One region of the Streptomyces sp. NPDC057137 genome, then DNA from elsewhere that is predicted to be linked to it. Evidence: riboswitches for the same ligand, from Rfam matches in the RefSeq annotation. Region 1 holds a riboswitch; the other holds the start of a gene.

Region 1 (7,303 bases):
TCCATGATCGTGAGCAGGATCAGCGCACCCGCCCCGATCACGTCGACCCGCCCCGGATGCATGACCGGGATCGTCTCGCGTTCGGCGTGGGTGGAGGACAGCAGCGTCGTGGTGATCTCCCGGACCATCTCGAAGGGGATGCGCGAGTGGTGGATCGCTTCCGAGTCGTACGCCGTCAGACCCAGCGCGATCGCCGCGACCGTGGTGACGGAGCCGGCCAGGCCGACGAGGGTGCGGGCCTCGCCCAGCGGGACGCTCTCCTCGGCCTTGTCGAGCGCGGCGGCGATGTCCGCGCGCAGGGCGGTGATGTCGGCCTGGGTGGCCGGGTCGGCCAGGCGGTGCCGTTCGGTCAGCCGTACGCAGCCGATGTCGACCGACCGCGCGGCCGTGACCCGGTCGTCGCCGACGACGAACTCCGTGGAGCCGCCGCCGATGTCCACGACCAGGTAGGGCTTCGCCAGGTCGGTGCGGCCGGTCAGCTCCTTGGTGGCGCCGGTGAAGGAGAACTCCGCCTCCTGGTCGCCGGTGATCACCTCGGGCTCGACACCGAGGATGTCGAGGACGCCACGCACGAACTCGTCGCGGTTCTCGGCGTCGCGGGACGCGGAGGTGGCCACGAAGCGGGTGCGGTCCACGCCGTGTTCCTTGATGACGTCGGCGTACTCGCGGCAGGCCGCGAAGGTGCGCTCCAGCGCCTCGGGGGCGAGCCGGCCCGTCCGGTCGACGTCCTGGCCGAGCCGCACGATCGTCATGCGCCGGTCGAGGTCGACGAGTTCGCCGGTGGCGGGGTCGGCGTCGGCCACGAGGAGGCGGATGGAGTTCGTACCGCAGTCGACGGCCGCGATCCTGGTCATACGGTGACCTCCGCGTCTTCGTCAGGCTTTGTGAACGGGATCACACAGGGGCCCTTGCGCCACCACTCGGGCAGCATCGCCAGCGCCTCGTCGCCCAGCGGGTTCACTCCCGGACCCGCCGCGAGCGAGTGGCCGACCAGCACGTGCAGGCACTTCACCCGGTCCGGCATCCCGCCGGCGCTCGGGAAGCCCGCCAGTACGTCGATGGCGTCACGGCGCGCGATGTAGTCCTCGTGGGCCTTGCGGTACGCGGCGGCCAACTCCGGGTCGGTCGCGAGGCGTTCGGTCATCTCCTTCATGACACCGTTCGCCTCCAGCGTGCCGATGGCCGAGGCCGCGCGCGGGCAGGTCAGGTAGTAGAGCGTCGGGAACGGCGTGCCGTCCGGGAGGCGCGGGGCGGTCTCCACCACATCCGGCTGCCCGCAGGGGCAGCGGTGCGCGATGGCGCGCAGACCGCGCGGGGGCCGGCCGAGCTGTTGCTTGAACGCCGCGACGTCCGCCTCGGTGGGTTCGGTGCGTGGCGTCTGCGGAGGGGGCGTTTGCATACCTGCGTCGGTTTCCTTGATGTCTGACTGCCCGTCGATGTCTATCTGTCCGTCCGGTCGGCGCTGTCGACGCCGTCCAGGAGATTGGAGTACCAGGGCCGGTCGGCCGCGCCCTGGTCGGTGCGGCGCTCCTCGGCCGCCCGGGGGTCGGCCATGATGTAGCCGGTCTCCCCCGGCATCACGTAGTGCAGATGCTCGCGCGCCAGGCGCTGGACGTACGCGTCGTCCTGGAGGCGGGCCTTCTCGTCCCGCAGCTCCTCGACCCGCTGCGCCGCCTCGCGCGTCAGCTGCTCCTGCTCCGCGATGTCGCTCCGCTGCGACACGTACTGCCGCATCGGGTAGGCGAGCGCCACGATCAGCGAGCAGACGACGAGCACGAGGAAGGCCGCGCGTCCGGTGAGCCGGGAGCGGCGGGCCTGCCTGCGGGTCTGCGAGCGGTAGACGCGTGCGGCGGTCTGCTCGCCCAGGATCCTGATCTTGGTCGCGGTGGAGAACCGGTCCCGGTTCGCGGCCATGGTCCCGCCTCCCTCAGAGGTTGAGCGGCCTCGTACCTCTGCGTACCTCTGGTACTGCCGTACTGCCTCTGTACGCGCGTACGTCCCCGGACACGGTACGGGACCGTGGCCGGGGACGGCCGTAGGACGGGCGGGTCGATGACCGGTGGACCGGGGTCAGCCCTTGAGGGGTCAGTCCTTGAAGCGGGGGAACGCGCTGCGGCCCGCGTACACCGCCGCGTCGTCGAGGATCTCCTCGATGCGCAGCAGCTGGTTGTACTTGGCGACGCGCTCGGAGCGGGCCGGGGCGCCGGTCTTGATCTGGCCGCAGTTGGTGGCGACGGCCAGGTCGGCGATCGTGACGTCCTCGGTCTCGCCGGAACGGTGCGACATCATGCACTTGAAGCCGCTGCGCTGCGCCAGCTCGACGGCGTCCAGGGTCTCGGTCAGCGAACCGATCTGGTTGACCTTGACGAGCAGGGCGTTGGCCGAGCCCTCCTCGATGCCACGGGCCAGGCGCTCGGGGTTGGTGACGAAGAGGTCGTCGCCGACGATCTGGACCTTGGAGCCCAGCTTGTCGGTGAGGACCTTCCAGCCGGCCCAGTCGTCCTCGAAGAGCGGGTCCTCGATGGAGACCAGCGGGTACGAGGCGACAAGCTCCTCGTAGTACTCGGTCATCTCGGCGGCCGAGCGGGACTTGCCCTCGAACTCGTAGGAGCCGTCCTTGTAGAACTCGGAGGCCGCCACGTCGAGCGCGAGCGCGATGTCCTTGCCCGGGGCGTAGCCGGCTTCCTTGATGGCCACGAGGATCAGGTCGAGCGCGGCGCGGTTGGACTCAAGGTTCGGCGCGAAGCCGCCCTCGTCGCCGAGGCCGGTGGAGAGCCCCTTCTCCTTCAGGACCTTCTTCAGCGTGTGGTAGACCTCGGCGCCCCAGCGCAGTGCCTCGGAGAACGACTCGGCGCCGATCGGCGCGATCATGAACTCCTGGATGTCCACGTTGGAGTCGGCGTGCGACCCGCCGTTGAGGATGTTCATCATCGGAACGGGCAGCAGGTGCGCGTTCGGGCCGCCGAGGTAGCGGAACAGCGGCAGGTCCGAGGCCTCGGACGCGGCGTGCGCCACGGCCAGGGAGACACCGAGGATGGCGTTGGCGCCGAGCGAGGACTTGTCGGGCGTGGCGTCCAGGTCGAACATCGCCTGGTCGATGAGGCGCTGCTCGGTGGCGTCGTAGCCGACGAGCTCCGGGCCGATCTGCTCGATGACGGCGAGGACCGCCTTCTCGACACCCTTGCCCTGGTAGCGGTTCTGGTCACCGTCGCGGAGCTCGAGGGCCTCGAACGCACCGGTGGACGCACCGGAGGGGACAGCAGCACGGCCGGTGCTGCCGTCGTCGAGGCCGACCTCGACCTCGACCGTGGGGTTGCCTCGGGAGTCAAGGATTTCCCGGGCTACGACGACGTCGATGGACGGCACGAGCATCTCCTTCTGGGATGTGACGCGTGGAGTGCAGGGCCTCGTTGGCCTTGCGGCATGAGCCTAACCGGCTCCCGGTCGGCGGTCGGCAGATGCCCGCCCGCTGGGACGAAAAGAGTCCTGAATGCCCGTTCAGCCGCGAATGTCCTGAGGTCCACGGACCGGCGGCCACGGGTCGGCGGCCGGGCGGACCCGGGCCCCGCGCCGCAGCACCTCGGACAGGACCCGAGCCCCGGCACGGCGCGTCCGGGGGGAGTGAGGCGCGCCGTGCCGGGGCTCAGGTAAGGAAGGGTCAGCTCAGGTGGAGCTGCTGACCCGGGAAGATCTCGTCGGCGTTCTCGACGATGTCCTTGTTCAGGTCGAAGAGCTTCTTCCAGCCACCTTCGACCTTCTTGGCGTCCGCGATCTTGGAGAGCGTGTCGCCGGCCTTGACCTTGTACTCGCCGTCGCCCTTCTTGATCGGACCGCGCGTCTCACTACGCGAGGCGGGCTGCTCCTGCGCGGCGCGCGGGGCGGACTCCTGCTTCGGGGCGGCCTTCGGAGCCGGGGCCTGCTGCTGGGCGGAGCCGGTGGAGCCGGCGTTGTTCGAGGCGTTGGACAGGCCCACGCCACAGCTCGGCCAGGCACCCTTGCCCTGGCCCGCGAGGACCTTCTCGGCGATCTGTATCTGCTGCGACTTCGACGCCTGGTCGGCGCTGGACGCGAAGGCGGTGCCGCCGTACGCGGCCCAGGTGGAGGCGGAGAACTGGAGGCCGCCGGAGTAACCGTTGTTGGTGTTGATGGACCAGTTGCCGCCGGACTCGCACTGGGCGACGGCGTCCCACTCGGCGGTGGTGGCGGCGGAGGCGGAGGTGGCGCCGATCAGCGGGGCCGCGACAGCGGCACCGGTGATGCCGGCGAGCGTGGCGTAACGGACGGCCTTGGAGGGGCGGCGGTGCTTGGCCTTGCCGGACTTGCTGGAAAACAGCATGCGAAATCTCCTCACCGACGCCTACGAGGTGAGCTGTCGGGTTCGGGCCAAGTGAGTTGCCCGGCCGTGCGACCCGGGAACGTCTTCACGTCCCCCTGCGCACGGCTGCACCCCGAGCCGGCCGTGATGACCGGCACTTACCTTTGGGTCCCCCGCTCCTGCCTTCGGCGCTTGACGCGACGAGTACTCCCCCCGACCGACGGCAGGATTCGGCGTGACGGTCGACGGTGCCCGCGGTGCGAGCGGTTCAGACCGTAAACACAGACATCCCGGATGTTCAAAGAAGGAACATCCGGGATGATTCGCCCATCACGCCCCGAGGAAACCTCTGTTTACGCAGGTCGGGACGGAAGCGGGGCGACGTGCCGGTCAGACCGCATCAGTTGGGACGAAGAGACCCTTGTCTCACTTGCACAGATACGGACATAGACCGTTTAACCAGCCCTACTTCGCGGTCAGATCGAGGCTCTGGCCCGGCAGGATCAGGTCGGCGTCGGAGCCCACGACCTCGCGGTTCGCCTCGTAGAGCGCGGGCCAGCCGCCCTCCACCTTCTGCTCGTCGGCGATGGCCCACAGGTTGTCGCCGGCCTGGACGGTGTACGAGCCGTCGGCGGCGGCCTCGTCCTCGGCGGCGGTGTCGCCGTCGCGTGCCGAACCGTCACCTCGTGAGGCATGACGGCCGCTTTCACGGTCTTCGTCCGTCTTGCCCGTCTTGCCTGCTTCGGCAGACCCGTCGGTGGCGCCGGTTCCGGCGTCCGCCTCGCCACGGTGCTTGCCGGTGCCTTGGCCGGTGCCGGCCTCGGTGCTGGGCTCCCCACCCGGCTTCGTACCGGACCCGGTGCTCGACTCCGTGCTCGGCTCGGTGCTCGGCTTCTCGCTGCCGGAGGCCGAGTCGCGGCCGAACTGCCCGGACGACGGCGTCGACTCGGGAGCGGGAGGCAGCACGGCCTCCTCGCTCGACTCGGGCGCGGGCTCGGGCTCGGCGGGCGTCTCGGGCTGCTGGGTGGCTTCACCGGAGGGCTCGCCCTCCGGAGCCGTACCGTCGTCCGCCGTGAGCCCGGTGACCAGCGCGCAGGTCGGCCACGCGGTCGGCCCCTGCGCGTCGAGGATCTTCTCGGCGACGGCTATCTGCTGGCTGCGGCTGGCCTGGTCGGCGGTGGGCGCGTACGCCGTACCGCCGAAGTCGGCCCAGGTCTCCTGGGCGATCTGGAGCCCGCCGTAGTGCCCGTTGCCGAAGTCGGCGCTCCACATGCCGCCGCTCTCGCACTCGGCGACACGGTCCCAGGTGGCGGCGTCGGCCGCGCTGGCGCCGGTCGCGCCGAGCAGCGGGATGGCGATCGCCGAGCCTGTCACCCCTGCCGCGACGACGAGGGCGGGGGCCTGACGGGGCCGACGGTGCCGGCCGTTCCCGGAGCGCATGCGATTGCCTTCCGTGAGACTGCTGAAACGTGAATCCCGAACACGAATTCCGAACATGTGACTGCTGAGACGGTCGTGAACGTAGCCGTACTCCAACGTCTGTCACAAGTCGATACAGCGGAGATCACGTGAAAGTCACAGTGTTGACGATCACTCAGTCACGCACCGCTGTGAACTGCACCGGGAGCGTGCGCAGTCCACGCATGATGAGCCCGCCACGCCACCGCAAATCGGATGGATCGACCGCAAGTCGCAAGTCGGGCAGGCGGGTCAGCAGCGTACCGAGCGCGGCCTGACCCTCCAGGCGGGCGAGCGGTGCGCCCAGGCAGTAGTGGATGCCGTGGCCGTATCCGAGGTGTTTGTTGTCACTCCGCGACAGATCGAGCCGGTCCGGATCTTCGAACCGGTCCGGGTCGCGGTCGGCGGCGGCGAGTACGACGAGGACGGGGTCGCCCACCGCGACGCTCTGCCCGCCGAGTTGGACGGGCTCGGTGGCGTACCGCCAGGTGGCCAGCTCCACCGGCCCGTCGTAGCGCAGCAGTTCCTCGATCCCGGTGGCGAGCAGCCCGGTCTCGCCGGCGTCGAGGGAGCGCTGAAGGCGCTCGCGCTGGTCGGGGTTACGGAGCAGGGCGTACACCCCGTTGCCCACCAGGTTGACGGTCGTCTCGAACCCCGCGAAGAGCAGGATGAACGCCATGGCGGCGGCTTCGTTCTCGGTGAGGTGCTCGCCGTCGTCGCTCGCGCGGATCAGGCCGGAGATCAGGTCGTCGCCGGGGTCGTCCCTCTTACGGTGGATGAGTTCGGCGAGATACGCCCGCATCTTCTTCACGGACCGCGCGACCCCACCCCGGGGCCCGCCGCCGTGCCGGATCATCATCCCGGCCCAGTCGCGGAAGTCGTCCTGGTCCTCGCGCGGGACGCCGAGCAGATCGCAGATCGCGTAGATGGGGAGCGGAAAGGCGAAGTCATGGATGAGGTCGGCCTCCCCCTTCGCGGCGAAGGCGTCGATCAGCCCGTCCGTCAACTCCTGCACGCGGGGCGCGAATTCGGCCACCCGGCGCGGGGTGAACGCCTGCGATACCAGGCGCCGCAGCCGGGTGTGATCGGGCGGATCGATGTTCAGCAGATGCGTCATCAACTCCGCGCCGCGCTCCCCCGGGATCCCCGTCTTCCCCTTGGCGTGCGCCTGCTCGGCATGGTGCACGGGATTCTTCGACAACCGGGGATCGGCGAGGGCCCGCTTGGCATCCACGTACCGCGTCACGAGCCACGCGTCGACCCCACTGGGCAGCCGGGTCCGGTGCACGGGCGCGTGCTCGCGCAGCCAGGCGTAGGCGGGGTAGGGGTCGGTGGCGAACTCCCAGGTGAAGAGTTCGGGGGCGGGGGGTGGCAGGTCCGGCATGCGCCCGACAGTAACCGGGCGGCTGACCGGCCAGGAGCGCGGTGTGCACCGGGGCCGGATCACGCATCCGCTGCTTGGCCTGTCGTCCTTCGGATCGTGCCGAAGGCCGGGACAGAACCACCGCGCGCTGCGAAAATCCAGCTATG
Region 2 (7,303 bases), on a different contig from region 1:
CGGCTCGCCAACGGACTGCGCGTGGTGCTCTCCGAGGACCACCTGACCCCGGTCGCCGCGGTCTGCCTCTGGTACGACGTCGGCTCCCGCCACGAGGTCAAGGGCCGTACGGGCCTCGCCCACCTCTTCGAGCACCTGATGTTCCAGGGCTCGAAGCAGGTCAAGGGCAACGGTCACTTCGAGCTGGTGCAGGGCGCCGGCGGCTCGCTCAACGGCACCACCAGCTTCGAGCGCACCAACTACTTCGAGACCATGCCCACCCACCAGCTGGAGCTCGCCCTCTGGCTGGAGGCCGACCGCATGGGCTCGCTGCTCTCCTCCCTGGACGACGAGGGGATGGAGAATCAGCGCGACGTCGTGAAGAACGAACGCCGCCAGCGTTACGACAACGTGCCCTACGGCACCGCGTTCGAGCGCCTGACCGCGCTCTCCTACCCCGAGGGCCACCCGTACCACCACACCCCGATCGGCTCGATGGCCGACCTGGACGCGGCGACCCTCGACGACGCGCGGCAGTTCTTCCGTACGTACTACGCGCCGAACAACGCGGTGCTGTCGGTCGTCGGCGACATCGACCCCGAGCAGACGCTCGCCTGGGTCGAGAAGTACTTCGGCTCGATCCCCGGCCACGACGGCAAGCAGCCGCCGCGCGACGGCTCGCTGCCCGACACCATCGGCGAGCAGCTTCGCGAGGAGATCCACGAGGACGTCCCGGCGCGCGCGCTGATGGCCGCCTACCGGCTGCCGCAGGACGGCACCCGCGAGGCCGACGCCGCCGACCTGGCGCTCACCGTCCTCGGCGGCGGCGAGTCCTCCCGCCTCCACAACCGCCTGGTGCGCCGCGACCGTACGGCCGTCGCCGCCGGATTCGGGCTGCTGCGCCTCGCCGGCGCGCCCTCCCTCGGCTGGCTGGACGTGAAGACGTCCGGCGGCGTCGAGGTCCCGCAGATCGAGGCCGCGGTCGACGAGGAGCTGGCCCGGTTCGCGGCCGAGGGCCCCACGGCCGAGGAAATGGAGCGCGCCCAGGCCCAGTTGGAGCGCGAATGGCTCGACCGGCTCGGTACGGTCGCGGGCCGCGCGGACGAACTGTGCCGGTTCGCGGTGCTGTTCGGTGACCCGCAGCTGGCGCTCACCGCCGTCCAGCGGGTGCTGGACGTCACGGCCGACGAGGTGCGCGCGGTGGCCGAGGCCCGGCTGCGCCCGGACAACAGGGCGGTGCTGGTCTACGAGCCGACGACCGCCGACGACGAGGACGCCGCCTCCGACGAGATCACCGACGAGCACGAGGGGGCGGACCAGTGACCGACGCTGCCGTGACCATGGAGTTCCACCCGCAGCCGACGGCCGGGGAGGCCAGGCCCTGGGCGTTTCCCGCGCCCGAGCGCGGCGCGCTGCCCAACGGCCTGACGGTGCTGCGCTGCCACCGCCCCGGCCAGCAGGTGGTGGCCGTCGAGATCTCCCTCGCCGCGCCGCTGGAGGCGGAGCCCGAGGGACTGGACGGCGTCGCCACGATCATGGCCCGCGCGCTGTCCGAGGGCACCGACAAGCACACCGCCGAGGAGTTCGCCGCCGAGCTGGAGCGCTGCGGCGCCACGCTCGACGCGCACGCCGACCACCCCGGCGTCCGGGTCTCCCTGGAGGTCCCGGTCTCCCGGCTGCCCAAGGCGCTCGGTCTGCTCGCCGACGCCCTGCGCGCGCCGCTGTTCTCGGAGAGCGAGGTCGGCCGGCTCGTCACGAACAGGCTGGACGAGATCCCGCACGAGCAGGCCAACCCGGCCCGCCGCGCGGCCAAGCAGCTCTCCAAGGAGCTGTTCCCGGTCACCTCGCGCATGTCGCGCCCGCGCCAGGGCGCCGAGGAGACCGTCGGACGCATCGACGCGAAGGGCGTCCGCGCCTTCTACGACGCGCACGTCCGCCCGGCCACCGCCACCGCGGTGATCGTCGGCGACCTCACCGGTGTCGACGTCGACGCGCTGCTCGCCGAGACCCTCGGCGACTGGACGGGCGACACCTCGGAGCCGCGCCCCGTGCCGCCGGTGACCGCCGACGACACCGGCCGTGTGGTGATCGTGGACCGGCCCGGAGCCGTACAGACCCAGCTCCTGATCGGCCGGGTCGGTCCCGACCGGCACGACCGCGTCTGGCCGGCCCAGGTGCTCGGCACGTACTGCCTGGGCGGCACGCTCACCTCCCGGCTCGACCGGGTGCTGCGCGAGGAGAAGGGCTACACGTACGGCGTGCGGGCCTTCGCGCAGGTGCTGCGCTCCGACCCGCAGGGCACGGGCGCCTCCATGCTCGCCATCAGCGGCTCCGTGGACACCGAGTCGACCGGGCCCGCGCTGGACGACCTGTGGAAGGTCCTGCGTACGCTCGCGGCCGAAGGGCTGACGGACGCCGAGCGCGAGACGGCCGTGCAGAATCTGGTCGGCGTCGCGCCGCTGAAGTACGAGACGGCCGCGTCCGTCGCGGACACGCTCGCCGACCAGGTCGAGCAGCACCTCCCGGACGACTTCCAGGCGCAGCTGTACGCGCGCCTGGCCGAGACCGGCACGGTCGAGGCGACGGCCGCCGTCGTCAGCGCCTTCCCGGGCGACCGGCTGGTCACGGTGCTCGTCGGGGACGCCTCGGTGATCCGGGAGCCGATCGAGGCCCTGGATATCGGCGAGGTGAAGGTCGTCACCGGCTGAGGCCGACGACGACCGCCCGTCGGATCAGTACGCCCCTCGGATCAGCACGGACGTCGGAACAGCACGGACGTCGGAACAGTACGGACGTCGGAACAGCACGGACGTCGGAACAGCACGGACAAAGGGAACCCCGGTGACGAACCAGTCGCCGGGGTTCCCCGCTATGTCCGCATTCATGAGGAGGTTGCCTGAATGCCCTGTGGCGTGCGCTACAAAAGGGCCTGTCTGTTTGGTGATTGAAAGATGACCCCTTTAGCGTCGGTCCGGCTGTCCGCCAGAGCCCGCCGCATCCGCGGCACCGGACAGCCATCGCCGAGTCCCCGTCAGGCGCGAGCCTGGGGAGCCGGGGACCCATTCATGTCCCTGGGGTGAATCGGGGGCCTTCGCGCGATCCGCGGAGGAGCCCGTAGGAGACCTTCCTGCTCCGAACCCGTCAGCTAACCCGGTAGGCGAGAAGGAAGGAAAGGACCAGCCACTTCATGGCGTTCACCCGTGCCACCGGGAAGCACCGTGCCCCGAGCCGAATGACGCGCCGAGGCGCGAAAATCGCCGGAGTCGCGACTCTCACCGCCGCCGGTGTCATCGGCACCCTCGCATCCCCGGCGCTCGCCGCCGACGTGGAGGCGGCCGTCGCCCAGGACACCGCCCCGGCCACCCCGGCCCGCGCCATCGTCATCGACGACTCGCTCGCCGCCACCATCGACGCCCAGGCCGACGCACAGCACCTGGCCGCCCAGAAGGCCGCGGCAGCGAAGGCGCGGGCGGAGGCCGCGGCCCGCGCCAAGGCCGAGGCGAAACGCAAGGCGGAGGCCCGCGCGAAGGAGCTGCGCGAGGCAAAGGAGCGCGTGGCACGGGCCGCGGAGCGCGAGCGCCTCAACTCCTACCGACTCCCGGTCGCCGGCTCCTCGGTCACCACCGGCTACCGGACCGGCGGCGCGCTCTGGTCCTCCGGCAGCCACTCCGGCATCGACTTCCGCGCGGCGTCCGGCACTTCGGTCGTGGCCGTCGGCGCGGGCACCGTCGTCGAGGCCGGCTGGGGCGGCGCGTACGGCAACAACGTCGTCATCCGTATGAACGACGGCACCTACACCCAGTACGGACACCTCTCCTCGATCGGCGTCACCGTCGGCCAGAGCGTCACGCCGGGCGCGCCGATCGCGCTCTCGGGCTCGACCGGCAACTCGACCGGCCCGCACCTGCACTTCGAGGCGCGGACGAGCGAGGAGTACGGCTCCGACATCGACCCGGTCGCGTACCTGCGCGCGCACGGCGTCAGCGTCTGACCCTCTACGCGCGGAGAACACGACGAAGGCCCCGGCGTCCTGCCGGGGCCTTCGTCGTACGTGTGCGGCTCGGTGCGTGTGCGGCTCAGACGGTCTCAGACGGTCTCAGACGGTCTCGGGCAGCTCGTCCAGGCCCTCGGCGACCAGCTTCGCCAGCCGGTCCAGCGCCACGTCGGCGCCGTCCGCGTCCGAGAACAGGACGATCTCCTCGCCGCCCTGCGCGCCCAGTCCCAGCACGGCGAGCATCGACGCCGCGTTGACCGGGCTGCCGTCGGCCTTGGCGATCGTCACGGGAACGCCGGAGGCCGTGGCGGCACGGACGAAGATGGAGGCGGGACGGGCGTGCAGGCCCTCGGCCCAGCCGACGTTGACGCGGCGCTCAGCCATGGTGTTGCCCTTCAAAGTCACAGTTGTTGTCTAGACCAGTGTCTCATGTGCCCCGTAACGGGCCGATGAGGCACCCCCAGCCTGCCCCGGCCGCGCAGCCGCCGCTACCGGTGCGCGCGCCGTAGGCTCTCCCCATGACGCCGCCGTCGCAGCACGCGTACCCCGCTCACTGGGAAGCAGACGTGGTCCTGCGCGACGGGGGCACCGCCCGCGTCCGGCCGATCACCACCGACGACGCCGAGCGGCTGGTCAGCTTCTACGAACAGGTCTCCGACGAGTCGAAGTACTACCGCTTCTTCGCGCCCTACCCCCGGCTCTCCGACAAGGACGTCTACCGGTTCACCCACCACGACTACGTGGACCGGGTGGGGCTCGCCGTCACCGTCGGCGGCGAGTTCGTCGCCACCGTCCGCTACGACCGCATCGACGGGCGGGGCATGCCCGCCTCCGCCCCCGCCGACGAGGCCGAGGTCGCCTTCCTCGTACAGGACGCGCACCAGGGGCGCGGGATCGCCTCCGCGCTCCTCGAACACATCGCCGCGGTGGCGCGCGAGCGCGGGATCCGGCGCTTCGCGGCGGAGGTGCTGCCCGCCAACAACAAGATGATCAAGGTGTTCCGGGACGCCGGGTTCACCCAGAAACGCAACTTCGAGGACGGCTCGGTCCGCCTCGTCCTCGACCTCGAACCGACCGCCGAGTCCCTCGCCGTCCAGCGGGGCCGCGAACAGCGCGCCGAGGCGCGCTCCGTGCAGCGGCTCCTCGGCCCGTCGTCCGTGGCCGTCGTCGGCGCCGGACGCACGGCGGGCGGCGTGGGACGGGCGGTGCTGCGCAATCTTCTCGACGGGGGCTTCACGGGACGTACGTACGCGGTGAACCTGGCCCTGCCGCCGGAACTGGCCGCGATCGACGGCGTCCCCGCCGTACGCTCCCTCGCGGAGATCCGGGAGCCCGTCGATCTCGCGATCGTCGCCGTCCCCGCCGAGCGGGTGCCCGAAGTCGTCGCCGACTGCGGCGAACACGGCGTCCAGGGCCTGGTCGTCCTGTCCGCCGGATACGCGGAGAGCGGGCCCGTCGGGCGGGAGCGGCAGCGCGCGCTGGTGCGGCAGGCGCGTTCGTACGGGATGCGGGTCATCGGGCCCAACGCGTTCGGCGTCATCAACACGTCGCCATCCGTCCGGCTGAACGCCTCGCTCGCGCCCGAGCCGCCCGACCGGGGGCGGATCGGCCTCTTCACCCAGTCGGGCGCGATCGGCATCGCGCTGCTCGCCGGGCTGGTGCGGCGCGGCGCGGGCCTGTCCACCTTCATCTCGGCGGGCAACCGCGCGGACGTCTCGGGCAACGACTTCATCCAGTACTGGCACGACGACCCGGACACCGACGTCGTACTGCTGTACCTCGAATCGATCGGCAACCCACGGAAGTTCACGCGTCTGGCGAGGCGTACGGGGGCGGTGAAGCCGGTCGTCGTCGCGAAGGGCGCGCGGCACAGCGGCAGCGCGCCGCCGGGGCACGCGGTGCCGGTCACCCGCATCCCGGAAGCGACGGTCTCGGCGCTCCTCAGCCAGGCGGGCGTGATCCGCGTGGACACCGTCACGGAGCTGGTGGACGCGGGCGTCCTGCTCGCGACCCAGCCCCTGCCTGCGGGGCCGCACGTCGCGATCCTCGGCAACTCGGAGTCGCTCGGGCTGCTCACGTACGACGCCTGCCTGACGGAGGGCCTGCGCCCGCTGCCCCCGCTCGACCTCACGACGTCGGCCCGCCCGGAGGACTTCCGTACGGCACTGGCCACGGCACTGGCGGACCCGGACTGCGACGCGGTCGTCGTCACGGCGATCCCCTGGGTCGGCGAGAACGGCTCGATGGAGTCGGGCGACGGCGAGGTCCTGGCGACGGCGCTGCGCGAGGCGGCCTCGATGTCGCCGGCGAAGCCGGTGGCGGTGGTCCACGTGGAGATCGGCGGCCTGGCGAAGGCGCTCTCGGCGGCCACGACGACGGGGCCCCGCCCGGGGCCGATGCCGGGCGCCGCGGCCGACAGCGGCCAGGCCGCCGAGACCCCGAACCCGGCGGCCCCGGCCACCACCCCCGCCCCCGAAGGCCCGGTCGCCCGGCCCGTGTCGGTGCCCGGCACCGTTGCCGCGCCGCCCCGCCGGTCGGCCGACGGCACCGACCCGGCAGCCGGCACCGCTCGCGACCCCGGCCCCGCCCCCGGCCGGATCCCCGCCTACCCCGCCGCCGAGCGGGCCGTGCGGGCGCTCAGCCAGGCCGTCACCTACGCGCAGTGGCGGCGGCAGGCCGCCGAGCCCGGCAAGGTGCCCGAGTACGACGACATCGACGAGAACGGGGCCGCCGGGCTCATCGAGGCGATGCTCGGAGCCGCGTCCCCCGACCCGCGGGGGACGAGCCTCGGGGACGACGACACCCGCGAACTGCTCGGCCGGTACGGGATCGCCGTACGGCCAACCCTGCCCGCGCCCGGACCCGACGACGCCGTCGAGGCCGCCGCGCGCCTCGGCTACCCCGTCGCGCTCAAGACCACCGCGCCGCAGCTGCGCCACCGGGCCGACCTCGGCGGCGTACGGCTCGATCTCACCGACGAGGCGCAGCTGCGGACGGCGTACCGCGAACTCACCGAACTGCTCGGCGAACCCGCCGAGCTGCGCCCCGTCGTCCAGGCCATGGCCCCGCGCGGGGTGGACACCGTCGTGCGCGCGGTCATCGACCCGGCGGCCGGCGCCGTGCTCTCGTTCGGGCTCGCGGGCGTGGCCTCCGAGCTGCTGGGCGATGTGGCGCACCGGCTCGTCCCCGTCACCGACCGCGACGCCGCCGAACTCCTCCGCTCCACCCGCACCGCACCGCTCCTCTTCGGCTGGCGCGGCTCCGCGCCCGTCGACACCGCCGCCCTCGAAGAACTGCTGCTCCGGGTCTCCCGGCTCGTCGACGACCACC

What was found. A riboswitch is a leader RNA that binds a small molecule or an ion and turns the genes downstream of it on or off. The one in region 1 is predicted to bind cyclic di-AMP.
Region 2: linked by a shared signal. The riboswitch ahead of ACFT9I_RS38845 (M23 family metallopeptidase) and the one ahead of ACFT9I_RS05060 (transglycosylase family protein) in region 1 are both predicted to bind cyclic di-AMP.

Annotation. Positions count from the first base shown of each region.
Region 1 covers NZ_JBHUUW010000004.1:15,490-22,792, forward strand. Annotated here, with positions in the region: gene ACFT9I_RS05040 (exopolyphosphatase) at 1-854, opposite strand, end outside; gene ACFT9I_RS05045 (DUF501 domain-containing protein) at 851-1,399, opposite strand; gene ACFT9I_RS05050 (septum formation initiator family protein) at 1,441-1,914, opposite strand; gene eno (phosphopyruvate hydratase) at 2,086-3,372, opposite strand; gene ACFT9I_RS05060 (transglycosylase family protein) at 3,659-4,336, opposite strand; cyclic di-AMP (ydaO/yuaA leader) riboswitch at 4,340-4,516, opposite strand; gene ACFT9I_RS05065 (transglycosylase family protein) at 4,781-5,755, opposite strand; gene ACFT9I_RS05070 (cytochrome P450) at 5,910-7,157, opposite strand; gene ACFT9I_RS05075 (DUF5753 domain-containing protein) at 7,301-7,303, shown strand, end outside.
Region 2 covers NZ_JBHUUW010000111.1:4,740-12,042, reverse strand. Annotated here, with positions in the region: gene ACFT9I_RS38855 (M16 family metallopeptidase) at 1-1,302, shown strand, start outside; gene ACFT9I_RS38850 (M16 family metallopeptidase) at 1,320-2,687, shown strand; cyclic di-AMP (ydaO/yuaA leader) riboswitch at 2,988-3,154, shown strand; gene ACFT9I_RS38845 (M23 family metallopeptidase) at 3,167-3,970, shown strand; gene ACFT9I_RS38840 (HPr family phosphocarrier protein) at 4,076-4,357, opposite strand; gene ACFT9I_RS38835 (GNAT family N-acetyltransferase) at 4,492-7,303, shown strand, end outside.